Regions from separate parts of the Mesorhizobium sp. P3_A9 genome, predicted to be linked through region 1. Evidence: predicted binding sites of a transcription regulator. Region 1 holds the regulator's gene; each other region holds the start of a gene.
What was found. Region 1 encodes PhoB, which activates phosphate uptake and scavenging genes when phosphate is short. Its sites were predicted from a motif close to TGTCATNNANCTGTCAT; they were not measured.
Positions count from the first base shown of each region.

Region 1 (2,198 bases):
AGGCGGCGCGCGTCTCGAAGCAGACCGCTTTCATGTATCTGGGCGAGCTGGTCGAGTTCGACAAAACCGAGAAGATCTTCACGTCGCCTCGCGAGAAGCGCACGCAAGACTACATCACCGGCCGCTTCGGCTGATCGCACGCATACGAGGACCAGGATCATGGCCGAACACACAGTCGCAGCCTTCGACGAGGATCTCGGACAGATCAGCAGGCTGATCAGCGACATGGGCGATCTCGCTGGCTCGATGGTCGGCGGCGCCACCAAGGCGCTGCTGAATTCCGACAACGCACTGGCACAGCGCGTGGTCTCCGACGACGCCATCATGGATGCGCGCCAGCGCGAACTCGACGATCGCGCCATCACGCTGATCGCCAAGCGCCAGCCGATGGCCGACGATCTGCGCCACGTCGTCGGCTCGATCCGCATGGCCGGCGATCTCGAACGCATTGGCGATCTTGCCAAGAACATCGCCAAGCGTGTCGGCACCGTTGGTCTCAGCGCCACGCCGCGCGACCTGTCGCATTCCATCGACGCCATGGCGCAGCTGGTGCTGATCCAGGTGCAGGGCGTGATCGAGGAGTATGCGGCGCGCGATGCCGCCGCACTGGCGAAGCTGCGCGCCGACGACGAACGCATCGACGTCAAATACACCTCCGTCTTCCGCGAACTGCTGACCTACATGATGGAAGATCCGCGCAACATCACGGCTTGCACCCATCTGCTGTTCTGCGCCAAGAATCTCGAACGCATCGGCGACCACGTGACCAACATCGCCGAAAACGCCTACTATGTCCTGACCGGCACGCAGTTGCCCGCCAATCGTCCCAAGCAGGACGAGACGGCGATGTCGGCGCCCGCGGCCTGACGCAAGAGGTGACCAATCAATGATCGCGCCACGCATCATGGTGGTGGAGGATGAGGAGCCGCTGGGGGTGCTGCTCCGTTACAATCTTGAATCCGAAGGCTACCAGGTGGAGGTGGTGCCGCGCGGCGACGAGGCTGAGATCCGCTTGCAGGAGAACGTGCCCGACCTTCTGGTGCTCGACTGGATGGTGCCGGCGGTGTCCGGCATCGAACTCTGCCGGCGCCTGCGGATGCGGCCCGAGACCGAGCGGCTGCCGATCATCATGCTGACCGCGCGGGGCGAAGAAAGCGACCGCGTCCGTGGGCTCTCGACCGGCGCCGACGACTATCTGGTCAAGCCGTTCTCGACGCCGGAATTCATGGCTCGCGTCAAGGCGCTGCTGCGCCGCGCCAAGCCGGAAGTCCTGTCCAGCGTGCTCAAGGTCGGCGACATCGTGCTCGACCGTGAATCGCACCGGGTCTATCGCAAGAAGAGCGAGATCCGGCTCGGGCCGACCGAGTTCCGCCTGCTCGAATTCATGATGCGCCATCCCGGCCGCGTCTTCTCGCGCAGCCAGTTGCTCGACAATGTCTGGGGCGAGACGATCTATATCGACGAGCGTACGGTGGACGTGCATGTCGGCCGCCTGCGCAAGGCGGTCAACAATGGCCGCATGCCCGATGTCATCAGAACCATTCGTGGCGCGGGCTACGCGATCAGGGAAGATTGAGCGGGACCTGATTCAGGCAACGTTCTTGCCGGTGCCAGCTCTCGCCTGCACGCCCGGCGCGAAAATCTCCTGGTCGACGAAGGTCAGGGCGCGCATGGCGCAGCCTTCGCGGATCAGCGGCAGTTCGTTCGGTTCGGTGTCGAAGGAAATCGATTTCGAGTGCTGGCCGCCGGCCGTCTGGGCGATGGCCTCGCGCAATGCCGGCTCGATCAGGTCGAAGGCGGCGGCGCTGACGCCGACCATCGCGACGGGTGCGGGGTCGATCAGCGCGAACAGGCTGCCGAGGGCGTAGCCGAGCGCCTCACCGGCCTTGCGGTAGGCTTCGCGCTCGGGCCCGTCGCGTTCCCGTGCCGTCGCGGCCAGTGCCCGCATCTGCGCGTCGCTGACATCGGCGACCGGCTCGGTGTCCTCGCTGAGCTGCCTGGCGTTGCGCCAGATGGCGTAGTTGCCGGCATAGGCCTCGACGCAGCCGCGGCGTCCGCAGCGGCAGAGCGCGCCGCCTGGCCGATGGATCATGTGGCCGAACTCGCCGCCCGAGGAATGGGTACCGGTGAACAGCTCGCCCTTCAGCACCAGGCCCATGCCGATGCCGTGCGACAGAAGGATGGCGATGAAGTCGTCG
Region 1 is NZ_JBFUGJ010000236.1:5,745-7,942, reverse strand. It holds gene pstB (phosphate ABC transporter ATP-binding protein PstB) at 1-134, shown strand, start outside; gene phoU (phosphate signaling complex protein PhoU) at 160-867, shown strand; gene phoB (phosphate regulon transcriptional regulator PhoB) at 887-1,576, shown strand; gene AC1DX0_RS25045 (ROK family protein) at 1,589-2,198, opposite strand, start outside.

Region 2 (2,198 bases), on a different contig from region 1:
TCCTGGAACACGGTCGAGGTGGTGCGACCGCAGCCGGGGCAAGCGGCGACGATCGGCACGAACTGCCTGAAACCCATGGTCTGCAGCAGTTCCTGCGACACCTGCACTTCGCGCGTGCGGTCGCCATTCGGCTCCGGTGTCAACGAGATGCGGATGGTGTCGCCAATGCCTTGCTGCAAAAGGATGCCCATGGCGGCGGACGAGGCGACGATGCCTTTCGAGCCCATGCCGGCCTCGGTGAGACCAAGATGCAGCGCGTGGTTGGAGCGGGTGGCAAGCTCGGTATAGACGGCGATCAGATCCTGCACCCCGCTGACCTTGGCCGACAGGATGATTTTTTCCCGACCGAGGCCGATTTCTTCGGCCATCTCGGCCGACAGGATCGCCGACTGCACGATTGCCTCGCGCATCACCTCCTGCGCCGTCAGCGGGAAACCCTTGTCCTGGTTGTCGTCCATCAGCCGGGTCAGAAGCTCCTGGTCGAGCGAGCCCCAGTTAACGCCGATGCGCACCGGTTTGTCGTGTTTGATCGCCATTTCGACGATATCAGTGAACTGCCGGTCCTTYTTGTCCTTGAAGCCGACATTGCCSGGATTGATGCGGTACTTGGCCAGCGCCTCGGCACAAGCAGGATGATCGGCGAGCAATTTGTGGCCGATATAGTGGAARTCGCCGACCAGCGGCACATTGATGCCGAGACGCTSGAGCCGTTCATGAATGCGCGGCACGGCGGCTGCACTTTCGTCGCGRTCGACGGTGATGCGYACGATCTCSGAGCCGGCGCGGTGCAGTGCCGCGACCTGCGCAACGGTCTGGTCGATATCGGCGGTGTCGGTGTTGGTCATCGACTGCACGACRACCGGGGCGCCGCCGCCAACGACCACGCCGCCAACATCGACGCCGACCGAGGTGCGGCGGGGGAAAGGAAAGGAAAAATATCCGGTCATGCCGGCAGCCTTTTGTCTCTGAAGCTCCGTGCGTCCGCTTGGACGCACAAGCACTCCCCGGGGCCGATGCGCTGAGGTTCGGGCATGAGGTGGAGGAGCAAAGATGGCTTGTCAATGGCGACAGGTCGCCACTGGCCAGAAATGGCCGCCGTCAGGATCGCAAATGGCTTGGTCAGAAGGAGCTTGAAGATATAATATTAGCCATGGCTCATAGCCGTTGACAAAATCAAAACCACGACACCGGCGGCGGTTGCCGCCGGCAAGAAAGACCGCAAATGATGAGCGGCTATATCAGTTGAGCGTCAATGCGTGGTCGCCCTCAATTTTTCAATCTCGTCCTTGAGTGCCAGCTTGCGTCGCTTGAGATTCACGATTTCGAGGTCGTCCACCGATGGGTGGTTCATCGCGTCATCGATTTCGCGTTCGATGTCGCCGTGTTTCCGCTGCAACTCATCAAGATGGGATGCAAGAGACATGATTGGTTCTCCCTTTCATGGTTTCCTCGATTGYAGCCGTCAAAGACACGTCCACCGCAGGTCGCTTCTGTGACGGCACGATGACACTTTGCCACCTTCCGACCGGGATGTCGAATGCTGCGTGGTAGCATTCCACGACAATGTGAAATGTGATATTGGCTGCGCGCCGGTGGCAGAAATTGCCGCCCCCGCCCAACCAGGCCCAGTTTTGGGCGCCGCAGACGTGCAGACGGTAGAGAATGTCCGATCAGGAAAAGGCCGATATTCGCCTCGAATTTTCCCGGCTGAAGCAGGAACACGCCGATTTCGACGCCGCGATCAACGCGATGATCGCCACCAACTGCGACCCGCTGCAGATTCAGCGCATGAAAAAGAAGAAGCTGGCGCTCAAGGACCGGCTGATGACCCTGGAAGACAAGATCATTCCAGACATCATCGCTTAGCCGTCTTTCGCCTATCCGCCGATCGAAAGCCTGGACGCGCGGTCGCGCAGCAGGCCGATGAGACTGCCGGTCCGCTCATCGGACGTGTCGATGGGAACCACCAGGCACATCGTCGCCTCGACCTTGCCCGGCGCTGAAAAGACCGGCACCGCAAGGCATTTCGTGTAGGCATCGACCAAGCCCGAAGTGACGCAGTAGCCGGTCACCCCTGCCTTGGCGATATCGTCGATGAAATCATCGAGCCGCAGCTTGCGACCATCGGGTAGCAAGAGATCGTCGTCAGACACCATGGCTTCGATCTCAGCCCGCTCCAACCCTGCCAACAGCAACCT
Region 2 is NZ_JBFUGJ010000015.1:28,570-30,767, reverse strand. It holds gene ispG (flavodoxin-dependent (E)-4-hydroxy-3-methylbut-2-enyl-diphosphate synthase) at 1-947, opposite strand, end outside; gene AC1DX0_RS04855 (YdcH family protein) at 1,250-1,423, opposite strand; gene AC1DX0_RS04850 (YdcH family protein) at 1,663-1,866, shown strand; gene AC1DX0_RS04845 (IclR family transcriptional regulator) at 1,878-2,198, opposite strand, start outside.
Region 2: a site for PhoB is predicted at 1,493-1,509, ahead of AC1DX0_RS04855 (YdcH family protein). Genes of this name have one in related genera too.

Region 3 (2,198 bases), on a different contig from region 1:
ACCACCAGTTCGGCATCCGCATGGTTCTTGCCGATGTCGGCAAGGCAGGCCTCCAACCTTGTCAGCGGATCTGAGCCATAGAGAAGGCCACCCGGCGTCATCAGATGCGGATCGGAGAGCTGGATAATTTTCATGGACCTGACCGCAGTGTTTTCCCGCTGGCACCTGGCGGCACCGGCGGACAAATGGAACGCCTCGATGGACCCTCTACTGRGCCGTCCAGCCGCCATCCATCGGCAAGGTCGTGCCGGTGATCTGCCTGGCRGCYTCSGAYCACAGGAACAGCGTCAGCGCSGCAAGRTCCTCGACGGTYACGAARTCCTTCGTCGGCTGTGCSGCCAYSAGCACGTCGTGCTTGACCTGCTCTTCGGTCATGCCGCGCGCCTTCATCGTGTCGGGGATCTGCTTTTCGACCAGCGGCGTCCAGACATAGCCCGGCGCGATGGCGTTGACGGTGATGCCGTCCTGCGCGGTTTCGAGCGCCACAGTCTTGGTCAGGCCGGCAATGCCGTGCTTGGCCGAGACATAGGCCGACTTGAACGGCGAGGCGACCAGCGCATGCGCCGATGCCGTGTTGATGATGCGGCCCCATTTGCGTGCCTTCATGCCGGGCACCACCGCCTTGATGGCATAGAAGGCGGCCAGAAGATTGATGCGGATGATGGCTTCCCATTTGTCGTCGGGAAACTCCTCGATCGGCGCGACGTGCTGGATGCCGGCATTGTTGACCAAGATGTCGAGACTGCCGAACGCCGCCTCGGCGTCATGCACCATGGCGCTCACCGCGGCACCGTCCATCATGTTGGCGTCGGAGTAGCGGCACTTGACGCCGAAATCCTTCTCGATACCGGCGCGCTCCTGCTCGATGGCCGCCGGGTCACCGAGACCATTGATGGTGACGTTGGCGCCTTCGGCGGCAAAGGCGCGAGCGATGGCCAGGCCGATACCGCTGGTCGAGCCGGTGACGAGCGCATTCTTCGAAGATAGGGAACCCATGGGAGATCTCGCGACAGGTGAGGGAACTGTTGGCACACATGGTTTGTGCACCGCAACATAACAATGGCATGACCATATGTCATTGCGATTACAATGTTGTGATCCTTTCCGAGCGCCTTGAAGCTGGCATTGGCGCGGCGTGACATGGCACTGTCATGCTGCCGTGCAACATAATCCTCCTGCACGTCTCGTATGGATCGTTCCTGAACCAGTGGGTGAGAAGCTTGGAAATCGCCGATGTCGTGAAGCGCGCCTATGCGATGCCGCTGACCAATCCGTCTTTCCCGCCCGGGCCATATCGTTTCTTCGACCGCGAATACATCATCATCACCTATCGCACGACGCGCGAGGCGCTCGAAGCCGTGGTGCCGGCGCCGCTGGAGATCGACGAGCCGTTGGTCAAGTATGAATTCATCCGCATGCCTGATTCAACCGGCTTCGGCGACTACACCGAGACCGGCCAGGTCATCCCGGTGAAGTATAAGGGCCAGCATGGCGGCTACGTCCATTCGATGTATCTCGACGACGACGCGCCGATCGCTGGCGGCCGCGAGCTCTGGGGTTTCCCCAAGAAGCTGGCCAACCCCAAGATCGTCCATGAAGGCGAGGTGATCGTCGGTACGCTGCACTATGGCAGCGTTCTGTGCGCCACCGGCACGATGGGCTACAAGCACCGGGAAGCCGACCACGATTCCGTGCTCGCAGCGCTCGCCGCTCCCAATTTCCTGATCAAGATCATCCCGCATGTCGACGGCACGCCGCGCATCTGCGAACTGGTGCGCTATTACCTTACCGACATCACGCTGAAGGAAGCCTGGACGGCGCCGGCGGCGCTTGATCTCAGGCCCCATGTGATGGCCGACGTGGGGAAGCTGCCGGTGCTCGACATCGTCTCCGCCGTCCACTTCAAAGCCGACCTGACGCTTGGCTTGGGCGAGGTCGTGCACGACTATCTCAGCGAGCACAGCCGGCTCACAACCAGCACAACCCAGCCGGAGAAAATTCGTGCTTGAGCGCAACCGAAACAAGGAAGCAGCCGCCACGATCGCGGAGATCTCGGCGCAGTACGACCGCATCGCCCTGGTCTTCCAGGGTGGCGGCGCGCTCGGCGCCTATCAGGCCGGCGTTTACCAGGCGCTGGCCGATGCCGGCTGCGAGCCGAGCTGGCTGTCCGGCGTCTCGATCGGCGCGATCAACGCCTC
Region 3 is NZ_JBFUGJ010000056.1:20,804-23,001, forward strand. It holds gene AC1DX0_RS11335 (phosphodiesterase) at 1-134, opposite strand, end outside; gene AC1DX0_RS11340 (3-hydroxybutyrate dehydrogenase) at 208-996, opposite strand; gene AC1DX0_RS11345 (acetoacetate decarboxylase) at 1,221-2,009, shown strand; gene AC1DX0_RS11350 (patatin-like phospholipase family protein) at 2,002-2,198, shown strand, end outside.
Region 3: a site for PhoB is predicted at 1,137-1,153, ahead of AC1DX0_RS11345 (acetoacetate decarboxylase). Genes of this name have one in related genera too.

Region 4 (2,198 bases), on a different contig from region 1:
GAGTAACCCGATGTCGAAGCTGCTGGTGAAGGCCGATAAGGGCCATGGCCGCGTTGCCCATGTGACGCCGAAAAGCGCTGGGTGGACCTATGTCGGTTTCGACCTGCATCGGCTGAAGCCCGGCGAGAGCGCCTCAGGCAAAACCGACGATCGCGAAATCTGCCTGGTGTTCGTCACCGGCAAGGGCACGGCGAAAGCCGGCGGCAAGGATCTCGGCCTGCTCGGCGAGCGCATGTCGCCCTTCGAAGGCAAGCCGTGGTCGATCTATGTTCCCGCGGGATCGGACTGGTCGGTGACGGCCGATACGGATCTCGAACTCGCGGTCTGCTCGGCGCCTGGCCTCGGCGGCGAGTTGCCGGTCCGGGTGATCAGACCCGACGATCTCGGCCAGGAGGTGCGCGGCAAGGGCACCAACACGCGCTACGTCACCAACATCCTGCCGGAAGGCAAGCCGGCGGACTCGCTGCTGGTGGTCGAGGTCATCACGCCCGGCGGACATACGTCGAGCTATCCGCCGCACAAGCATGACCAGGACAATCTGCCCGCCGAATCCTATCTCGAAGAGACCTACTATCATCGCCTCAACCCGCCGCAGGGTTTTGCCTTCCAGCGCGTCTACACCGACGCCGACCAGGATGGCCATCGCGCGCTCGACGAAGCGATGGCGATCGAGGACGGCGATGTGGTGCTGGTGCCCAAGGGCTATCACCCCTGCGCAGCCTGCCATGGCTACGACCTCTATTATCTCAACGTCATGGCCGGGCCGAAGCGGACGTGGAAATTCCACAATGCGCCCGAGCACGAATGGTTGATGAAGGCCTGATCAGTCGGAGATTCCGGCTGAACTTGTTGGTCCAGCTCGGAAAAATCGTCGGCTAAGGACCCGTGGGGTCGATTTGCCTTCGAAAACCCTTCAAAGCTTCGTCAATCCGTCATGGAAATCACCTATGGCAGCGAGACTGACGAGGACTTTCGATGCGCTACGCCATCTATTTCACCCCYAGGCAGGACGAGCCGCTGGCGCGGATCGCCGCCAACTGGCTSGGCCGCGATCCGTTCGGRGCCGCSACKKGSCCGGTTGAGGCCGTGGCCGATCTGGCGGCGGCGGAAGTGGCGTTCCACACCGCTTCGGCACGCCGCTATGGTTTTCACGCGACGCTGAAAGCTCCCTTCCTCCTGGCTGCCGACGAGACCGAGACCTCGCTGCGCGCGGGGCTCGACCATTTTGCCGAAGCAACGCCCGTGGTGACGATCCCGCGTCTCGTCGTCAGCCAGATCGACAGCTTCTTCGCGCTCGTGCCGGAAGGACCGCTGCCTTCTCTCAACCGCTTCGCTGACGATGTGGTGCGCGACTTCGACCGTTTTCGCGCACCGCTGACCGAGGCCGAGATCGAACGGCGCAGCCCGGATTCGCTGAAGCCGGCCGAGTTCCGCAATCTCTGCCAGTGGGGCTACCCCTACGTCTTCGAGACTTTTCGTTTCCACATGACGCTGTCGGGCCGGGCGGGGCCACAGGAAAGCCCCCGTTTGCGCGCAGCAATCGACAGCCTGTTCGCGGAGGTTCTGCGGCAGCCGGTGCTGGTCGACACCCTGACCCTGTTTGTCGAACCCGAACCCGGCGCGCCGTTCATGGTACTTTCCCAGCACGCGCTGGGACGTCGCCCGGCCAGAAAAATCGCCTGAATAACCCCAGCCGGAATAGCTCCGACCAAGAAGAACCAAGGACTGCCTGAAATGACCGCCGAGACCGTTCTTTCCAACGCCCGCATCGTGCTTGCCGACGAGATCGTCGAGGGGTCGCTGGTGCTGCGCGACGGCTTTATCGCCGGCATCGATGCGGGTTCTGGCCGGACCGGCGAGGATATGGGCGGCGACTATGTCATTCCCGGGCTGGTCGAACTGCACACCGACCATCTCGAGGGCCACTACGCTCCACGGCCGAAGGTGCGCTGGAACCCGATCGCCGCAGTGCTTGCCCATGACGCGCAGGTGGCAACCGCCGGCATCACCACCGTGCTCGACGCCTTGCGCGTCGGAATGGACGAGGACGCCGACCTGACATCGGACGATATCCGCAAGCTGGCCGACGCGATCGAAGACAGCGTCGCGCAGGACCGGTTGCGAGCCGACCATTTTATTCATCTGCGCTGCGAGGTTTCGGCGCCGGACTGCCTCAAGGCCTTTGCCAATTTCGACGG
Region 4 is NZ_JBFUGJ010000008.1:25,428-27,625, forward strand. It holds gene AC1DX0_RS02900 (hypothetical protein) at 1-6, shown strand, start outside; gene iolB (5-deoxy-glucuronate isomerase) at 11-823, shown strand; gene AC1DX0_RS02910 (DUF1045 domain-containing protein) at 976-1,683, shown strand; gene AC1DX0_RS02915 (alpha-D-ribose 1-methylphosphonate 5-triphosphate diphosphatase) at 1,735-2,198, shown strand, end outside.
Region 4: a site for PhoB is predicted at 920-936, ahead of AC1DX0_RS02910 (DUF1045 domain-containing protein). Genes of this name have one in related genera too.